Regions from separate parts of the Streptomyces sp. NPDC052016 genome, predicted to be linked through region 2. Evidence: predicted binding sites of a transcription regulator. Region 2 holds the regulator's gene; each other region holds the start of a gene.
What was found. The regulator HrcA, encoded in region 2, represses chaperone genes, less so after heat shock. The targets are predictions, from matches to a motif close to TTNGCACTCNGNNNNNCNGAGTGCNAA.
Positions count from the first base shown of each region.

Region 1 (6,554 bases), on a different contig from region 2:
GGGGCTCCAGGAGCTGATCAAGCTCGGGCTCGTCGAGGACAAGCCGTACAAGATCTTCGGTGCGCAGGCCGAGGGGTGCTCGCCGGTGTCCACCGCGTACAAGGCCGGCCACGACGTGGTCCGCCCGCAGAAGCCGAACACCATCGCCAAGTCCCTCGCCATCGGCAACCCGGCGGACGGGCCGTACGTCCTGGACATCGCGCGTCGCACGGGCGGCGCGGTGGAGGACGTCGACGACGAGCAGGTGGTCGACGCGATCCGGCTGCTCGCCCGGACCGAGGGCATCTTCGCGGAGACGGCCGGCGGTGTGACCGTGGGCGTGACCAGGAAGCTGATCGAGAACGGTCTGCTGGATCCGGCGTTGACGACCGTCGTGCTGAACACCGGCGACGGGCTGAAGACGCTGGACGCGGTGGCCGGCACGGGCCTCACCGCGACCATTCGTCCCACCCTGGACTCGTTTCGCGAGGCCGGCCTCGCGTAAGCGGGTAGTTGTCCGTCCGCGGGCTGCGTGGCTGGTCGCGCAGTTCCCCGCGCCCCTCGGGGCACCGTACCGACCGGAGGTCACAACGTGAGCGTCACCGTCCGCATCCCCACCATCCTGCGCACCTACACCGGTGGTCAGGCCGAGGTGGCCGCCGAGGGCGCGACCCTCGCCGAGGTCATCGCCGACCTGGAGAAGAACCACACGGGGATCGCCGCGCGTGTCCTCGACGACCAGGGCAAGCTGCGCCGGTTCGTCAACGTGTACGTCAACGACGACGACGTGCGCTTCGAGCAGGGGTTGGAGACGGCGACCCCGGACGGCGCCGGCGTCTCGATCATCCCGGCCGTCGCGGGTGGCTGACCGAGGTTCAGTACTCGCCGGTAGTAACCGTCGGTAACGCTGATTACCGAGAGTTCATCGAATTGCCCCCACCGTGAGAGAAGCGGAGGGGGCAATTCAGTGTGATTGAGCGCGGTACAGTTGGGGAACCGGGTCCCGGTCCACTGATCCGGAGCCTTTGATTTCTGCCCTGAGCCCGACAAGAAGTAGCCAAAGTGTGTGCTTCTTTTGTGGCTTTTATGGCCTTTGCGGGGCCCGACTTGCCCCGAATTCTGGCGAATTCTCGCCACATTCCTGGCCTCGTGCGTCCAGAATTCTCGTCCGACTGACCTGTTGCACACGGCAGTTGGACAGATACATTCAGCCGCGGTCGACGCGTTCCGGCGCACGCCCCCAACCAACTGGGGGGTGAGGTCTGACCCGGATCCGCGAAGTGTGGATCTGTGCAAGGGCCAGTAATAGGGGAGTTAGGCATGGCTCAGGGCACCGTCAAGTGGTTCAACGCGGAGAAGGGGTACGGCTTCATCGCGGTCGACGGTGGTGCGGACGTCTTCGTCCACTACAGCGCGATTCAGATGGACGGCTACCGCACCCTGGAAGAGGGCCAGCGGGTCGAGTTCGAGATCTCGCAGGGTCAGAAGGGCCCGCAGGCCGACATGGTTCGCGTCACCGCCTGAACGAATTTTCAGCGAAGGGCTCGCATCCCGGCGGGGGTGCGGGCCCTTCGTGCTGCCCGGGGCCCGCCCGCGCACGGCCGAGCGCGCCGCCCGATCCCGGCAGGCGCTTGCACTCGACAGGGCCGAGTGCTAATCATTGCGTTAGCACTCTGAAGGTGAGAGTGACAACGAAGGACCGGGTCGGTGAGGCTCGTGGACCGGATGGGGCAAGGAACCACCGGTCGGGAGCCGTCCGTCGCGGGCGCGGGCGCGGTCCGAAGGAATCACCCCCAGTCCTGGAGGGACCACTTCACATGGCCAAGATCATCGCGTTCGACGAGGAGGCGCGGCGCGGCCTCGAGCGCGGCATGAACCAGCTCGCGGACGCCGTCAAGGTGACCCTCGGCCCCAAGGGCCGCAACGTCGTCCTCGAGAAGAAGTGGGGCGCCCCCACGATCACCAACGACGGTGTCTCCATCGCCAAGGAGATCGAGCTCGAGGACCCGTACGAGAAGATCGGCGCCGAGCTGGTCAAGGAAGTCGCCAAGAAGACGGACGACGTCGCCGGTGACGGTACGACCACCGCGACCGTCCTCGCCCAGGCCCTGGTCAAGGAAGGCCTGCGCAACGTCGCCGCCGGCGCCAACCCGATGGCCCTGAAGCGCGGTATCGAGAAGGCCGTCGAGGCCGTCTCCGCCGCCCTGCTGGAGCAGGCGAAGGACGTCGAGACCAAGGAGCAGATCGCCTCCACGGCCTCCATCTCCGCCGCCGACACCCAGATCGGCGAGCTCATCGCCGAGGCCATGGACAAGGTCGGCAAGGAAGGCGTCATCACCGTCGAGGAGTCCCAGACGTTCGGTCTGGAGCTGGAGCTCACCGAGGGTATGCGCTTCGACAAGGGCTACATCTCGGCGTACTTCGCCACCGACATGGAGCGTATGGAGGCCGTCCTCGACGACCCGTACATCCTGATCGCGAACTCCAAGATCTCCAACGTCAAGGACCTGCTCCCGCTCCTGGAGAAGGTCATGCAGTCGGGCAAGCCGCTGCTGATCATCGCCGAGGACGTCGAGGGCGAGGCCCTGTCGACCCTGGTCGTCAACAAGATCCGCGGCACCTTCAAGTCCGTCGCGGTCAAGGCCCCGGGCTTCGGCGACCGCCGCAAGGCGATGCTGAACGACATCGCCATCCTGACCGGCGGCGAGGTCATCTCCGAGGAGGTCGGTCTCAAGCTCGAGAACACGACCCTCGACCTGCTGGGCAAGGCCCGCAAGGTCGTCATCACCAAGGACGAGACCACGATCGTCGACGGCGCCGGCTCCTCCGAGCAGGTCGCGGGCCGCGTGAACCAGATCCGCGCGGAGATCGAGAACAGCGACTCCGACTACGACCGCGAGAAGCTCCAGGAGCGCCTGGCCAAGCTCGCGGGCGGCGTGGCCGTCATCAAGGCCGGTGCCGCCACCGAGGTCGAGCTCAAGGAGCGCAAGCACCGCATCGAGGACGCCGTCCGCAACGCGAAGGCGGCCGTCGAGGAGGGCATCGTCGCCGGTGGTGGCGTGGCCCTGCTGCAGGCCTCCCAGGTCTTCGAGAAGCTGGAGCTCGAGGGCGACGAGGCCACCGGTGCCGCCGCCGTCAAGCTGGCGCTCGAGGCCCCGCTGAAGCAGATCGCGGTCAACGCCGGCCTCGAGGGCGGCGTCGTGGTGGAGAAGGTGCGCAACCTGACCCCGGGCCACGGCCTGAACGCCGCGACCGGCGAGTACGTCGACCTGGTCGCCGAGGGCATCATCGACCCGGCCAAGGTGACGCGCTCCGCGCTGCAGAACGCCGCGTCGATCGCCGCGCTGTTCCTCACCACCGAGGCCGTCATCGCCGACAAGCCGGAGAAGGCCGCTGCCCCGGCCGGCGGCGGCATGCCGGGCGGTGACATGGACTTCTGATCCACCTCGGGTTTCGACCCCGGTTGATCGGCGTCCTTACCGAGGGCGGCACCCCCTGTTCCGACAGGGGGTGCCGCCCTCGGGCGTTCCGGGCCGTGCACGCGCTTGTCCGACGGGGCTGCGGCGGCGGGGTGGGTCGTGGTTGCTCGCGGACAGGGTGGCCGGGGCCACGGCCATGCGGGACGGATGTGGAATGCGTCGCCTTGCGCGTCCATTTGCTTAAGTAGGTGCAACAATGCGTGCGCACATACTGACCGGTATAACGACGCTTCCGAGGAGCCCTGCGTGACCGATACCCAGCCCACCGCCTCCAGCGCGGCACAGATCCTGGCCCGGCCGACCGTGATCAACGGCCTCACCGTCCCGAACCGCATCGTGATGGCGCCCATGACCCGCATGTTCTCCCCGGGCGGCATCCCCGGCGAGGACGTCGCGTCGTACTACGCCCGCCGCGCCGCCGCCGGGGTGGGCCTGGTCGTCACCGAGGGAACGTACGTCGGCCACGACTCGGCCGGGCAGAGCGACCGCGTGCCGCGCTTCCACGGCGAGGAGCAGCTGGCGGGGTGGGCGAAGGTCGCCGAGGCGGTCCACGCGGCGGGCGGCACGATCGTGCCGCAGCTGTGGCACATCGGCATGGTGCGCAAGCAGGGCCAGCCGCCCGTCGCGGACGCCCCCGCCGTCGGCCCCTCCGGCATCCGTGTCGACGGCACCGAGGGCACCGGCAGGGCGATGACCCAGCGCGACCTGGACGACGTCATCGGCGCGTTCGCCGAGGCCGCCGCGGCCGCCGAGCGCATCGGCTTCGACGGCGTGGAGATCCACGGCGCCCACGGCTATCTCGTCGACCAGTTCCTGTGGGCGGGCACCAACCGCCGCACGGACGCCTACGGCGGCGACCCCGTGTCCCGCACGAGGTTCGCGGCGGAGATCGTCGACGCCGTCCGCGAGGCGGTCTCCCCCGAGTTCCCGATCCTCTTCCGCTACTCGCAGTGGAAGCAGGAGGCCTACGACGCGCGGCTCGCGGAGACCCCGGAGGAGCTGGACGCCATCCTCGCCCCGCTCGCCGCGGCCGGCGTCGACGCCTTCCACGCCTCCACCCGCCGCTACTGGCTGCCCGAGTTCGACGGCTCCGACCTCAACCTGGCGGGCTGGACGAAGAAGCTCACCGGCAAGCCCGCCATCACCGTCGGCTCGGTCGGCCTGGACGGCGACTTCATCAAGGGGTTCCAGGGCGAAGGCTCCCCGGTCAAGGGCATCGACGACCTCCTCGACCGGCTGGAGCGCGACGAGTTCGACCTGGTGGCCGTCGGCCGCGCCCTCCTCCAGGACCCGGAGTGGGCGGCGAAGGTCCTCGGCGGCCGCTTCGACGAGCTGAAGCCGTACGACGCGGCGGCGCTGCGGACGCTGAGCTGACCCCGACCGGCGAGCGGGGAATCGGACGGGGGCGGGGCCCCGGCTGGGGCCGGTGGCCGCCTCGCGCCGGCCGGCACCCGGCGTGCGGAGCCGTCCGTCGCCGAGTGCGCCGCGGCGACCACGGTCGCCGGCCGGTGCGTCGTCACACCGGACGGCGACTAGAGGTTGCCGAGTGGTTCGATGTCGACCTTCACCGGGGTGCCCCAGATGCGCAGGACCTCGTAGTCCGTGAACTCGTGGACCAGCCGGTAGGCCATCGCGGGCCGGGAGCCGCGCCGCAGGGCGGCGAGGTACAGCTCGGCCTCGCGCCGGTCCCGGCGGGGGGTCCCGCACAACTGCCACTCCTGCCCGTTCCACAGCTCCGGCAGCCAGCGCTGCTGGGGTTGCGGGCGGTCGCCGCGGGTGCCGTAGCGGGAGGGGGCGGACGGCGTGTGGGGTGCCTGGGGGGCGGGGCCGTTGAACTCGGCGCGCCGGGCCGCCCGCCGCCGGGTCTCGCAGAGCAGGCACCGGTCGGGTGCGCTCTCGTCGACGGGCCCGTTCGGATGCTCGGCGCAGCGGGTCGCCGGGGCGGCGGTGCCGACGCTCTCGTCCAGCAGCTCCAGGGCCCGCCGCAGATCGGCCCTGACCTCGTGCAGCTTGGTGTCCGGGGTGTCCGCGGTGAGGGCTTCGCCGTGCTCACCGAGGAGGCGGAGGGCACGACCCAGGTGGGTGAGCTGGGCGTGGTTCATGGCGCGCGTCTCCGTTCCCGCTGCTGTCGCCGTCCTGCGTCGGACTTCTACGACACCACGGTCGCACATGCCACTGACAGCCCGGCGGGGTCGTCCGCCTCCTCCCGCTGGGACGGCGGCCGCGGCGCCGGCCGGGACCCGGGTGACGTCCTCACCCGGATCGGGAAGGCGCCGGATCACCGGAAGCCGGGTCACCGGAAGCAGCGGACCGTGCCGTGCGGTCGGTGACGCCGAAGACGTACGTCACGGCGAAGCCGACCGCGTAGCCCGTCAGCAGCCCGCCCCCGTAGATCGCCAGCAGGGGCCCCCAGCCCTGGTTGCCGGCCAGCAGGGGGAAGAGGGCCCAGCCGGACGGACCGATCGCCGTCGCGCCCACCTTGTCGCCGAGCATCGCGAAGAAGCCGACGAAGGCCCCGCCGGCCGCCCCGCCCACACAGGCCGTCAGAAAAGGTCGGCCCAGGGGGAGGGAGACGCCGTAGATCAGGGGCTCGCCGACGCCCAGCAGCCCGGCCGGGAGCGCCGACCTGATCGTCGTACGCAACGACACGTCGTGGCGCAGACGGACGTAGACCGCGAGGGACGCGCCGACCTGGCCGGCGCCCGCCATCGCCAGGATCGGCAGCAGGACGGTGTAGCCCTGCTGCTCGATGAGGGTGGTGTGGATGGGGATGAGGGCCTGGTGCAGACCCAGCATCACCAGCGGCAGGAACAGACCGCCGAGGACAAGACCGGCGAAGGCGCCCGTCGTCGCGAGCAGCCAGTTCGCGGCCGTACCGATGGCGGAGGACACCGCGCCGGCCGCGTACATGAGGCCGTACAGCGTGGCGAGGCCCGCGACCAGGACCGTCAGGGTGGGGGTCAGCAGGACGTCCAGGGTGCCCGGGACCCGGCCGCGGCACCATCTCTCCACGTACGCCGCCAGCAGGGCGGCGGCCAGCGCGCCGAGGACCCCGCCCTGACCGGGCGCGAGGGTCACCCCGAAGGCCGTCACCTC
Region 1 covers NZ_JBIUBX010000019.1:36,514-43,067, forward strand. Annotated here, with positions in the region: gene thrC (threonine synthase) at 1-484, shown strand, start outside; gene ACIHAR_RS23640 (MoaD/ThiS family protein) at 572-847, shown strand; gene ACIHAR_RS23645 (cold-shock protein) at 1,300-1,503, shown strand; gene groL (chaperonin GroEL) at 1,797-3,419, shown strand; gene ACIHAR_RS23655 (NADH:flavin oxidoreductase) at 3,705-4,832, shown strand; gene ACIHAR_RS23660 (hypothetical protein) at 4,991-5,560, opposite strand; gene ACIHAR_RS23665 (PTS transporter subunit EIIC) at 5,712-6,554, opposite strand, start outside.
Region 1: the regulator HrcA is predicted to act here: its motif matches at 1,610-1,636, upstream of groL (chaperonin GroEL).

Region 2 (6,554 bases):
TGGGCCGCGGCGCCCTCTCCTTCCTCGCCGAGGCCTCCGACCTGCTCGCTGGGCAGCTCGACGAGGACCTGGTGGCCGCGCTCACCGGCCAGCTCCTCGTGCCGCGTCTCGCGGACTGGTGCGCGGTGTGGCTGGAGGACGAGTTCAGCGGACGCTGGGGGTCGCCCCGCTCGGGTGGAGCCGGGAGCGGCGGGGGCTGGGAGGCGGGCGGTCCGGGGCCGCGGCTGGCGCGCGTCTGGCACGTCAGCGAGAACCAGATCGAGGACCTGCGCCGCGCCCTGGAGAAGGACCCGCCGCACCCGCTCGACCACCCGCGTTCCGGGCCCGCGGTCCAGCCCGGGCCCGCCGCGCACCCCTGGCCCGCCACCGCGCTCGGCCCGCACGGCGCGGCCCTCGCCTACCGGCTGATCGCCGGAGGCCGCCCGCTCGGCACGCTCGTCATCGGACGGGCCGGGCTGCTGCGCTTCCCCGACGAGGTGACCGGGCTCGTGGAGGACCTCGGCCGCCGGGTGGCGCTCGCCATCGGCGCGGCCCGCCAGTACGCCCGCCAGGTCACCATCAGTTCCGTCCTCCAGCGCGGACTGCTGCCCGGCGCGGTGGCCGAGATCCCCGGACTGCGCAGCGCCCTGGTGTACGAACCGCGCGAGCAGGGCGGGCCGAGCGGCGACTTCTACGACCTGTTCCCCGCGGGCGACGGCCGCTGGTGCTTCGCGGTGGGCGATGTGCAGGGCAAGGGCCCCGAGGCGGCCGTCGTCATCGGTCTGGCCCGCCCCTGGCTGCGGCTGCTGGCCCGCGAGGGGTACGGCGTCGCCGACGTCCTCGACCGTCTCAACCAGCTCCTCCTCGACGACGCCACCGAAGCCGCCGACGCCGCCGCCCGCGCCTTCGTCGGACCCGCAGGGCCGGGTGAGGGCCCGCAGACCCGCTTCCTCTCCCTCCTCTACGGCGAGCTGGCCCCCTTCGAGGGCGGCGTCCGCTGCACCCTCGCCTCCGCCGGCCATCCCCTGCCGCTGCTGCTCGGCTCCGACGGCAGCGTGACCACGGCCGCGCAGCCGCAGACCCTCCTCGGCGTCGTCGAGGACGCCACGTACACCAGCGAGACCCTGGACCTGCGCCCCGGCGACAGCCTGCTGTGCGTCACCGACGGCGTCACGGAGCGGCGCTCGGGCTCCCGCCAGTTCGACGACGGCGACGGCCTCGCCGCCGCACTGGCCGGCTGCGCGGGCCTGAACGCGGACCTGATCGCCGAACGCATCCGGCGGCTCGTCCACGAGTTCGGCGGCGAGCCGCCCGAGGACGACCTGGCGCTGCTGGTGCTCCAGGCGGAGTAGGGCCGGCCCCATCAGGCTGGGCCCTGGAGGTGCGGTCGGGCTGCGCCCCAGGACGGGGCCGGGCTGGGCCCCAGGATGCGGCGGGGCTGGGCCCCGGGGTGCGGTCGGGCTGGGCCGCCCGGGGACCGCGCGGACGTACGGGACAATGGGAGACATGCCTTCCGCACTCCCCGACGGCGAGCCCGTCCCCGCCGACGGCGCGCTGCCCGCGTCCGCGCTCGCCGGGGCCGCCGGCCGGCCCCTCGGGTTCTACCTGCACGTCCCCTACTGCGCGACCCGCTGCGGCTACTGCGACTTCAACACCTACACCGCCACCGAACTGCGCGGCACCGGCGGTGTCCTCGCCTCCCGCGACAACTACGCCGACACCCTGATCGACGAGATCCGACTCGCCCGCAAGGTCCTCGGCGACGACCCGCGCGAGGTCCGCACGGTGTTCGTCGGAGGCGGTACGCCGACCCTGCTGGCCGCCGGTGACCTGGTGCGGATGCTGGGCGCGATCCGCGACGAGTTCGGGCTGGCGGCGGACGCGGAGGTCACGACGGAGGCGAACCCCGAGTCGGTCGACCCGGCCTACCTGGCCACCCTCCGCGAAGGCGGCTTCAACCGGATCTCCTTCGGCATGCAGAGCGCCAGGCAGCACGTGCTGAAGATCCTGGACCGCACCCACACCCCCGGCCGCCCCGAGGCCTGTGTGGCCGAAGCGCGGGCGGCCGGCTTCGAGCACGTCAACCTCGACCTGATCTACGGCACACCGGGTGAGTCGGACGACGACTGGCGCGCCTCGCTGGACGCGGCCCTTGGCGCCGGCCCCGACCACATCAGCGCCTACGCCCTGATCGTCGAGGAGGGCACCCAGCTCGCCCGCCGCATCCGCCGGGGCGAGGTCCCGATGACGGACGACGACGTCCACGCGGACCGGTACCTGATCGCCGAGGAGACCTTCTCGGCGGCGGGCTTCGACTGGTACGAGGTGTCGAACTGGGCCACCTCCGAGGCCGGCCGCTGCCTGCACAACGAGCTGTACTGGCGCGGTGCCGACTGGTGGGGCGCGGGGCCGGGCGCCCACTCGCACCTCGGCGGGGTGCGCTGGTGGAACGTGAAGCATCCGGGCGCGTACGCGGCGGCGCTGGCGGCGGGCAGGTCGCCGGGGGCCGGGAGGGAGCTGCTCTCGGGGGAGGACCGGCGCGTCGAGCGGATCCTGCTGGAGCTGCGGCTGCGGGAGGGGGTGCCCCTGTCGCTGCTGCGGGAGGAGGGGCTGGCGGCTTCTCGCCGGGCGCTGGCGGACGGCCTGCTCCAGGAGGAGCCGTACGGCGCGGGCCGGGCCGTGCTCACCCTGCGCGGGCGGCTGCTGGCGGACGCGGTGGTGCGGGATCTCGTGGACTGATCACACAGGTGGGTGAATCGGTGCGGAACGCCGACTCGCTCCCTACCCTGGTTCGTAGGCTGCCGCCGACAGTACGCGGCGGATGCGGAGGGCCACGGAGATGACCGCTGTGGATGATCGCCGGGTGCATGAGGCATTCGAGAACCTCGAGGTTCCCGAGGGCTTCAAGGCTGAACTCATCCGGGGGGAAATCGTGATGATGGCGGGCCCTGACAAGGTCCACAACCGCATCGTGCAGGCCGTTCAGGATCAGATCCCCTCCGACCGGTGGGAGCGGCTGCAGACGCAGGACGTGGCTTTCCCCGGTGAGGACAGCGAGCCCCAGCCGGATCTCGTCGTTCTGGAGATCGGTGCCGACGACAGCCCGGGGCGGCTCGTACCCGCCCCCGCCGTGACGATGCTGGTGGAGGTCGTTTCCAGGACCAGCGCCCACCGCGACTACGTGGAGAAACGGTCGATCTACGCCGCCGGCGGCGTACCGGTTTACCTGATCATCGACCCCTTCGAGGGCAAGTGCCTGGTGCTGTCGGAACCCGCCGGGAGCGGTCTGACGGCGGACTACCAGTCGAAGCGCACTCGGAAGTTCGGGGACCCGGTGCCGCTGCCATGGGTGGGGATCGAATGGGACACGAGCAGGTTCGGCACGCTGCCACCGCTTACGGCTGTGCCGTGACGAAGTCGATCAACTCCTCCACCCTCCCCAGCAGCGCCGGCTCCAGGTCCTTGTAGGACCCCACCCGCGCCAGGATCGCCTGCCACACCGCCCCGGTGTTGTCCGACGGCCACCCCAGCGCCCGGCACACCCCCGTCTTCCAGTCCTGCCCCTTCGGCACGCGCGGCCACGCCTCGATGCCCAGGGACGACGGCTTCACCGCCTCCCAGATGTCGATGTACGGGTGGCCCACCACCAGCGCGTGCTCGCTCGTCACCGACTGCGCGATACGCCACTCCTTCGTGCCGGGCACGAGGTGGTCCACCAGGACGCCGAGCCTCGCGTCCGGGCCCGGGGCGAAGTCCGCCACGATCGACGGGAGGTCGTCCACGCCCTCCAGGTACTCCACGACCACGCCCTCGACGCGCAGGTCGTCGCCCCAGACCTTCTCCACCAGCTCGGCGTCGTGGCGGCCCTCCACGTAGATGCGGCCGGCGCGGGCCACGCGGGCGCGGGCGCCGGGAACGGCGACCGAACCGGAGGCGGTACGGCTGGGCCGTACCGGACCACCCGGCGACGGCCGGACCAGCGTCACCGCCCGGCCCTCCAGCAGGAAGCCCCGCGGCTCCAGCGGGAACACCCGGTGCTTGCCGAAGCGGTCCTCCAGGGTGACCGTGCCCGCCTCGCAGCGGATCACCGCGCCGCAGAAGCCGGTGCCGGACTCCTCCACCACCAGGCCGGGCTCCGCCGGTACCTCCGGGACGGGCTGCGGCTTCTTCCAGGGAGGGGTCAGATCGGCGGAGTACTGGCGCATTCGGATGACGATAGGAGAAGCCCGCACCCGATCACGGCGACACGCCGAAACGCACCGCCAGCGCGTCGCGCTGCGCCCGGACGAACGCCGCGTCCACCACCGCCCCGTGACCGGGCACGTACAGCGCGTCCTCACCGCCGAGGCCGAGGAGCCGGTCCAGGGCGTCCGGCCAGTGGGTCGGCACGGCGTCGGGGCCGGCCTGCGGTTCGCCCGACTCCTCCACCAGGTCGCCGCAGAACACCACCTCCGGCGAGCCCGGCACCAGGACCGCCAGGTCGTGGGCGGTGTGGCCGGGTCCCACGTTCGCCACCAGGACCTGCCGGCCGCCGCCCAGGTCGAGGGTCCACTCGCCGGAGACCGGATGGCGGGGGCGCACCAGCGTGTCCACGGCCTCCGTGGCCGCCGCCTCGTCCAGGCCGTGGCGCACCGCGTCCGCACGCAGTTCCTCGGCTCCGCGGCTCCTGCGGGCGAGCAGCGACTCCGCGCCCACCGCCGCGAACACCTCCGCGCCCGCGAACGCCGCCGCACCGAGGACGTGATCGAAGTGGGGGTGGGTGAGCGCGAGATGGGTCACACGGTGACCGGCGAGTTCCTCCGCCCGCATCCGCAGCCGCGCCCCCTCCGCGAGGCTCGATCCGGCGTCGATCACCAGGGCCGCGCCCGCCCCGACGACCAGCCCCGCCGTGCAGTCCCAGCGCGGCAGGCGGCACCGGCCGACCCCGGTGGCGATCCGCTCCCACCCCAGCTCTTCCCAAGTCACCGTCATACCGCGACGCTATCGGGGGCAGCCGTTCCCGGCAGGGCGGCACCGGACCGACCTTGCCCCCGGTGTACCCCACCGCCGTACACTGGGCCGGGGAACGCTGGCACTCGGAAGTGAAGAGTGCCAGGCAAGGCGCCAAGGGGACGACTTTCTGGAGGTGTGCGCGAATGCTGAGTGAACGACGGCTCCAGGTGCTGCGCGCCATCGTCCAGGACTACGTGGGCACCGAGGAGCCGGTGGGCTCCAAGGCGCTCACCGAACGGCACAACCTCGGCGTCTCCCCGGCGACGGTCCGCAACGACATGGCGGCCCTGGAGGACGAGGGGTACATCGCCCAGCCGCACACCAGTGCCGGGCGCATCCCCACCGACAAGGGCTACCGCCTGTTCGTCGACAAGCTGGCCGGCGTCAAGCCGATGACGGCCCCCGAGCGGCGGGCCATCCAGAACTTCCTCGACGGCGCCGTCGACCTCGACGACGTCGTGGCGCGGACGGTACGGCTGCTCGCGCAGCTCACGCGGCAGGTCGCCGTCGTGCAGTACCCGTCCCTGACCCGGTCCACCGTGCGGCACGTGGAGCTGCTGTCCCTCGCCCCCGCCCGGCTGATGCTCGTGCTGATCACGGACACCGGCCGGGTCGAGCAGCGGATGGTGGACTGCCCGGCGCCGTTCGGCGAGACCTCGCTGGCGGACCTGCGGGCGCGGCTGAACAGCCGGGTCGCCGGCCGCCGGTTCACGGACGTGCCGCGCCTGGTGGAGGATCTGCCGGACGCCTTCGAGGCGGAGGACCGCGGCACGGTCTCGACGGTGCTCTCCACCCTGCTGGAGACCCTCGTCGAGGAGAACGAGGAGCGGCTGATGATCGGCGGCACCGCCAATCTCACCCGCTTCGCACATGACTTCCCTCTCACCATCCGGCCCGTCCTGGAGGCCCTCGAGGAGCAGGTCGTGCTCCTCAAGCTCCTGGGCGAGGCGGGGGATTCGGGCATGACCGTGCGCATCGGGCACGAGAACGCCTACGAGGGGCTCAACTCCACTTCCGTGGTGTCGGTCGGCTACGGTTCGGGCGGCGAGGCAGTCGCCAAGCTCGGCGTGGTCGGACCGACCCGCATGGATTACCCGGGAACGATGGGAGCGGTACGCGCAGTGGCACGGTACGTCGGACAGATCCTGGCGGAGTCGTAAGTGGCCACGGACTACTACGCCGTTCTCGGCGTGCGCCGCGACGCGTCGCAGGAAGAGATCAAGAAGGCCTTCCGGCGGCTCGCACGCGAGCTGCACCCGGACGTCAACCCGGATCCGAAGACCCAGGAGCGGTTCAAGGAGATCAACGCCGCCTACGAGGTGCTGTCGGACCCGCAGAAGAAGCAGGTCTACGACCTCGGCGGGGACCCCCTCTCGCAGGCGGGCGGCGGCGCGGGCGGCTTCGGCGCCGGCGGCTTCGGCAACTTCTCCGACATCATGGACGCCTTCTTCGGTACGGCGTCCCAGCGCGGGCCGCGCTCGCGCACCCGTCGCGGCCAGGACGCGATGATCCGGCTGGAGGTCGACCTCGACGAGGCGGCCTTCGGCACGACGAAGGACATCCAGGTCGACACGGCGATCGTC
Region 2 covers NZ_JBIUBX010000002.1:109,579-116,132, forward strand. Annotated here, with positions in the region: gene ACIHAR_RS03600 (SpoIIE family protein phosphatase) at 1-1,331, shown strand, start outside; gene hemW (radical SAM family heme chaperone HemW) at 1,486-2,718, shown strand; gene ACIHAR_RS03610 (Uma2 family endonuclease) at 2,819-3,391, shown strand; gene ACIHAR_RS03615 (DUF3097 domain-containing protein) at 3,375-4,184, opposite strand; gene ACIHAR_RS03620 (MBL fold metallo-hydrolase) at 4,216-4,950, opposite strand; gene hrcA (heat-inducible transcriptional repressor HrcA) at 5,115-6,131, shown strand; gene dnaJ (molecular chaperone DnaJ) at 6,132-6,554, shown strand, end outside.

Region 3 (6,554 bases), on a different contig from region 2:
GCTCCAGACCGAAGGTGTTGGACTCCTCGACGGTGATGACACCGTCCTTGCCGACCTTGTCCATCGCCTCGGCGATGAGCTCGCCGACCTGCTGGTCCTGGGCGGACAGCGCGGCGACGGCGGCGATGTCGGACTTCTCGTCGATCGGGCGGGCCGAGGCGAGCAGGTCGTCGGAGACGGCCTTGACCGCGGCGTCGATGCCCTTCTTCAGGGCGGCCGGGGAGGCGCCGGCGGCGACGTTCTTCAGGCCCTCGCGGACCAGGGCCTGGGCCAGGACGGTGGCGGTGGTGGTGCCGTCACCCGCGATGTCGTTGGTCTTGGTCGCCACCTCCTTCACCAGCTGGGCGCCGAGGTTCTCGTACGGGTCCTCGATCTCCACCTCGCGGGCGATCGTGACACCGTCGTTGGTGATGGTGGGGGCACCGAACTTCTTGTCGATGACGACGTTGCGGCCCTTGGGGCCGATCGTCACCTTGACCGTGTCGGCCAGCTTGTTGACGCCGCGCTCGAGGGCGCGACGGGCGTCCTCGTCGAACTTCAGGATCTTCGCCATGACAGCGGGAGCCCTCTCGGAATTCTGTGGGTGAAAAATGCACTGCGCCCCGGGCGCCCGGCTTCTTATGTGGTCGCGGGGGCCAGGGGCGCAGCGTCAAGCAACGAAATGTGCTTCCGGTATGTCCGGGTGACTTACTTCTCGATGATCGCGAGGACGTCGCGAGCCGAGAGGACGAGGTACTCCTCGCCGTTGTACTTCACCTCGGTGCCGCCGTACTTGCTGTACAGGACGACGTCGCCGACCTTGACGTCGAGCGGCAGGCGCTCGCCGTTCTCGAAGCGGCCCGGGCCCACGGCGAGGACGGCGCCCTCCTGGGGCTTCTCCTTCGCGGTGTCCGGGATGACCAGGCCAGAGGCCGTGGTCTGCTCGGCGTCGAGCGGCTGGACCACGATGCGGTCCTCGAGCGGCTTGATGGCAACCTTGGAGCTGGCGGTCGTCACGATCCGACCTCCCCCTTCGGAGATCTCACGGGGTTAACTGTCTGAGGTGGCGACCAGGTCGATCCGTCGTCGCGGGTGCCGGACCTGCCCGTCGCGTTGTTGGCACTCTCCAGTGGGGAGTGCCAGAGCCGAGACTATGACCGCGATTAGCACTCGGTCAAGCGGAGTGCCAATGCCCGCCGCGCGTCGCCGTGAATTCGGTGGCTGTGCGGGTCGTCCACCCGGCGCCGGCGCGGCCGTCGCGGGGGCTGCCGCCCGTCTCCGGAAGGCCCGGCCGGACAGCCCGCGAACGCCCGCGCTCCCGGTGACCTACAGGTAGTCCTCCAGCCGGCCCACCGTCAGACCGTGCTCCTGCACCCGCCGGAGCAGCCTCGTCGTCCGCTCCCTCAGGGTCGGTCCCAGGGACTCGTCCGGGTCGACGGCGATGATGTCGCCCGGGCGAAGGCGGTCGGTGCCGTGGGTGTAGGCGAGGTCCGTGGGGCCCATCGAGACGCGCCAGAGGACGATCGCGGTGATGCCGCAGTCGGCGGCGGCGCGCAGGGTGGTGGTGTCGTACGTGCCGTAGGGCGGGCGGAAGAAGCGGGGGCGCAGGCCGAAGCGGGACTTGAGTTTGTCCTGCTGGCCGCAGATCTCGGCGCGCTGGCCGGCGTAGGGCAGGCCCCTCAGGGCCGCGTGGTCGAGGGTGTGGTTCTGCAGGCTCGCGCCGACGGAGCGGAGCCGGGCGAAGTGGGCGTAGCCGGGGCCGACCACGCTGTCCGTGAGGAACATGCTCACGGGGAGGCGGAGTTCACGGACCATGTCGATGAACCGGGGGTCGCGTTCAGCGCCGTCGTCGTAGGTGAGGAAGACGACCCTGTCGCGGGTGGGGACGTGGTCGACGACGGGCGGGAGGTCCGCGTCCGCGGGGCTGCGGAACAGCGGTCTCGAGGGGTGGGCGGGCGCGGGGGCCAGGGGGGCCGTCAGGCCCCAGCGGCGATGGAGGTCCTCCCGTTCCGGCGGAGCCGGAGGCGGGGAAGGCCGTCGGGCGTCCGAGCCGTGCGGTCGTACCCGCTCCGGCGCCTTCTCGCCCGGTTCACCCATGTCGACGGACCGGGCGCAACCGGTCAGTGCCGTCAGCACGGTCAGCAGTGCGGTCGCCGCCGCCACGGCCACCGGCCCCCGCGTTCTCACAGGTAGTCCTCCAGGCGTGCCACCGCGTATCCCTTCTCCGTGACCTTGTTCAGGAACCGGCGGATCATGTCGGGCATCGAGCCCTTCCAGTCCTCCCGGCCGCGGAAGTGGCTCAGGACGATGTCGCCGGGGTGGAGGTCGCGGTCCCACTCGCGGTACTCCCAGCGGTCGACGAAGACCTCCTCGTTCCACAGTGGCGCGTACTTCACCCCGCAGGCCTTCGCGGCACGCAGGGTGTCGCGGTTGTAGGTGCCGAACGGCGGACGAAAGAGGGTGGGCCGCTTGCCGTAGCGCTCCTCGATCACGTCCTGCATGCCGCAGATCTCGTGCTTCTGGCGCTTGTAGGACAGGCCCGGCAGATAGGGGTGATGGAGGGTGTGGTTGTTCAGGCCCACCCCCGCGTCCTGCATCTTCTCGAAGTAGTCGTAGTTCTCCTTGACGAGGTAGTCGCTGAGGAAGGCGGTGTACGGGACGCGCAGCTCGGTCATCATGCGCAGGAACGCCGGGTCCTTCTCGGCGCCGTCGTCGATGGTGAGGAAGACGACCTTGTCCTTGGTGGGGACGGTGGTGAAGACGGGGGGCAGGCCCAGTTCCTCGTGCCCGTCGACCTCGAAGCCGTCGCGGGTGGTGATGCGCGGTTTCTTCTCGGGGGGTGCGGGGGCCACCAGCGGGACCTTCTTCAGACCCCAGCGTTTCGCCGCCGCGACCCGGGTCGCGTGGTCGGCGCGCAGCTCGTCCGCGTACTTGTCCAGGGCGCGCTCCGGTGGGGCCTGTCCTGGCTGCTGGCCGGCGGCGGGACGGCTTCCGGCGGGTCCTCCGCCGCCCTGTGCACAGCCGGAGGCGATGGCGGTCAGCGCGAGGACGGCGATTCCGCCCCGGATCCTTGCCCGACGGGCGACCTTTTTATCGTTTTGTACGACTGATCCCATGGCGCCGGATCCTCGCAGCACGCCTCCTCGGACCCGGCCCGACACCGCGGCCGGAGGCGCACCATCCACCGAGTGGCCCACAATGAGCCGGTGAACGACCTCGCTCCCCTCCTCACCCCCGAGGGCCGCGCCCTCCTCGACGCCGTCCGCGGCACCGCACCGGCCGACGAACTCGCCGTCGCCACCCGGCTGCGCCGCGAGCACCCCGCCGACCTCGTCTCCGCCGCACTCGGGCAGGCCCGGCTGCGGCAGCGGGCGGCGGCGAAGTTCGGGGCCGAGGACGCGGAGCGGATGTTCTTCACGCCGAACGGGGTCGAGCAGTCGACCCGGGCCAGCGTGGCGGCCTATCGGGCCGAGTGCTTCCGGGCTATGGGCATCCGCTCCGTCGCGGACCTGTGCTGCGGGATCGGCGGGGACGCCCTGGCGTTCGCCCGCGCCGGGATCCGAGTGCTGGCCGTCGACCGGGATCCGCTGACCTGCGAGGCGGCCCGCGCGAACGCCGCCGCGCTCGGCCTCGCCGACCTGATCGAGGTGCGCGAGGCGGATGTGACGGAGGTCGACACGTCCCCGTACGACGCCGTCTTCGTCGACCCCGCCCGGCGTTCCGGCGCGCGCGGCCGGATCTTCGACCCCGAGGCCTACTCCCCTCCGCTGTCCTGGGCCGTCTCCGCCGCGCTCCGGGCCCCGCTCGCCGCCCTCAAGATCGCGCCCGGTATCCCGCACGAGGCGATCCCCGCCGAGGCCGAGGCCGAATGGATCTCGGACGGAGGGGACGTGAAGGAGGCCGTGCTGTGGTTCGGCGGGGGCAGGACACCCGGGGCACGGCGGGCGATGCTGCTGCCCGCGGAAGCCGGCCTGTGGGCCTCGCCCGACACCATGCTGCCCGATCCCCGGGTCCGCCCCGTGGGACGGTACCTGTACGAGCCCGACGGCGCCGTCATTCGCGCCCATCTGGTCGCCGAGGTGGCCGAGGACCTGGAAGGCGGGCTGATCGACCCGACCATCGCCTACGTCACCGCCGACGAGCGGCACGTCACCCCGTACGCCTCCGCCTACGAGATCACCGACCAGCTCCCCTTCAACGTCAAGAAGCTCAAGGCGCTGCTCAGGGAGCGGGAGGTGGGGATCCTGACCGTGAAGAAGCGGGGGTCGGCCGTCGAGCCGGAGGAACTGCGCAAGAAGGTCAAGCCGCAGGGGCCGAACGCGGCGACGGTGTTCCTGACACGGGTGGCGGGGGCGCCGACCATGCTGATCGGTCACCCCGCCTGACCGGTCGCCCTCCCGGTCCGTCACCCGCCCGGTCCGTCAGGCGCTCCCGCGGTCCACCGCCCGCTCCGTCAGGCGTCCCCTCGGTCACCCGCCCGGTCCGTCACCCGCCCGCTCCGTCAGGCGTCCCCTCGGTCACCCGCCTGTTCCGCCCTGCGCAGCAGCAGCTCCCGTTCCCGCTCGTTGGCGGTCAGGGCCGCCGCCCGTGCGAACTCCGTCCGCGCCTCCGCCGTACGGCCCAGGCGCAGCAGCAGGTCGCCGCGGACGCTGGGCAGCAGGTGGTAGTCGCGCAGGGCGGGTTCGTCGGCGAGGGCGTCGACGATCTCCAGGGCCGGGGCCGGACCCTCCGCCATGGACACGGCCACCGCGCGGTTGAGCTCCACGACCGCGGACCGGGTGCGGGCCACCAGGAGGCCGTAGAGGGTGGCGATGGTCGGCCAGTCGGTCTCCTCGTAGGTGTACGCGTGCGCGTGGCAGGCGGCGATGGCGGCCTGGAGGGCGTACGGGCCGGGGGCGCCCGTGGCGGTGGCCCCGGCGCGGGAGAGAGCGGCGACGCCCCGGGCGATGAGCATGCGGTTCCAGCGGCGGCGGTTCTGGTCCTGGAGGAGGACGGGCACGCCGTCGGGGTCGGTGCGGGCGGACGTGCGGGACGCCTGGAACTCCAGCAGCGCCGCCAGGCCGTGCACTTCGGGCTCCTTGGGCATCAGCGCCGCGAGCTGCCGGGCCAGCCGCAGGGCGTCCTCGCACAGGGCGGGGCGCAGCAGGTCGTCGCCTGCCGTGGCCGCGTACCCCTCGTTGAAGATCAGGTAGATGACGTCGAGGACCGAGCCGAGCCGGGCCTCGCGGTCGGGTCCGTACGGCACCTCGAAGGCGATGTTCCTCGTGGCGAGTGTGCGCTTGGCGCGGACGATGCGCTGCGCGACCGTCGGTTCCGGCACCAGGAAGGCGCGGGCGATCTCGGCCGTGGTCAGACCGCCGAGCAGGCGCAGGGTGAGGGCGATGCGGGCCTCGGCGGACAGCACCGGGTGGCAGGCGGTGAAGACGAGGCGGAGCAGGTCGTCGTCGATGTCGTCGGGGTCGTAGGAGGCGGTGGGCTCCGGCGGGGGCGCCGCCGTCTCCAGGTCGCGGCCGATCTCGGCGAGCTTGCGGGCGTACGTCTCCCGGCGCCGGACCAGGTCGACGGCGCGGTGCTTGGCGGTGGCGGTGAGCCAGGCGCCGGGGTTGTCCGGCACCCCGTCGTGCGGCCACCGCTCCAGGGCGGCGACCAGGGCGTCCTGCGCCAGTTCCTCGGCGAGGCCGACGTCCCGGACGACGCGGGCCACGGCGGCGATGACACGCGGGGACTCGAGGCGGAAGACGGTTTCGATGGCGGCGCGCGGGTCGTCGCGGGGAGGCACCCGGGCGCCGGTGGTGGGCTGTTGTTCCACAGCCCACCATCGAACACCCACGTTGCCGGGGAAAGGAACCTCAGCCTTCCTCGATCTCCCGGATCTCCAGGGTCAGGGTCCACTCGTCGCCGTGCACCTTCAGGAACCGCTTGCCCCACTCGAGCGCCTCGGCCCTGTCCTTGCACTGCATGATCGCGTAGCCGCCGATGACCTCCTTGGTCTCGGTGAAGGGCCCGTCGGTGGAGGAGATCTCGCCGCCCTTCAGGTGCAGGCGGACGCCCTGGGCCGTCGGCAGGAGCCCCGCGGTGTCGAGCATGACGCCGGCCTTGGTGATCTCCTCGATCAGCTCGCCCATCCGCTGCATCAGCTCGGGGCTCGGCCCGCCGGTGGGGACGTCGGTCTCGTCGATCCGGACGAGCGACAGGTAACGGGGCATGGTGACTCCTCGCGTCGTGGACCGGGCTGCTCCCGGCCTCTCACCCTTACGTCGAACGGGGCCCGGCCGGATCGACACGCTCGCCGGAATTCCTCTGCACTTTTTTCCCGGCGTGTCTGCCGGCCGTCGTCTCCGCAGGTCACGAGGTGTTTCCGCCCGGTTCGGGGCCGGGTCCGGAGCCGCCGGACGTCGGCGCCCGCCGTACAGCGCCCCGGCCGCCAGCGCGCCCGCCGCGAGCAGCGCCGCCGAGACCCAGTAGGCCACCGCGTACCCGTCGGCCAGCCCCTGCCGCCCGCCCGCGCCGTCGTGCGCGGCCGCGACCGTCACCCGCACGCCCAGGCCGACCGCCCCGCCGACCTGGCGCGGGCT
Region 3 covers NZ_JBIUBX010000011.1:105,854-112,407, reverse strand. Annotated here, with positions in the region: gene groL (chaperonin GroEL) at 1-553, opposite strand, end outside; gene groES (co-chaperone GroES) at 688-996, opposite strand; gene ACIHAR_RS15875 (polysaccharide deacetylase family protein) at 1,306-2,166, opposite strand; gene ACIHAR_RS15870 (polysaccharide deacetylase family protein) at 2,163-3,095, opposite strand; gene ACIHAR_RS15865 (methyltransferase domain-containing protein) at 3,186-4,364, shown strand; gene ACIHAR_RS15860 (RNA polymerase sigma factor) at 4,481-5,788, opposite strand; gene ACIHAR_RS15855 (YciI family protein) at 5,829-6,185, opposite strand.
Region 3: the regulator HrcA is predicted to act here: its motif matches at 1,143-1,169, upstream of groES (co-chaperone GroES).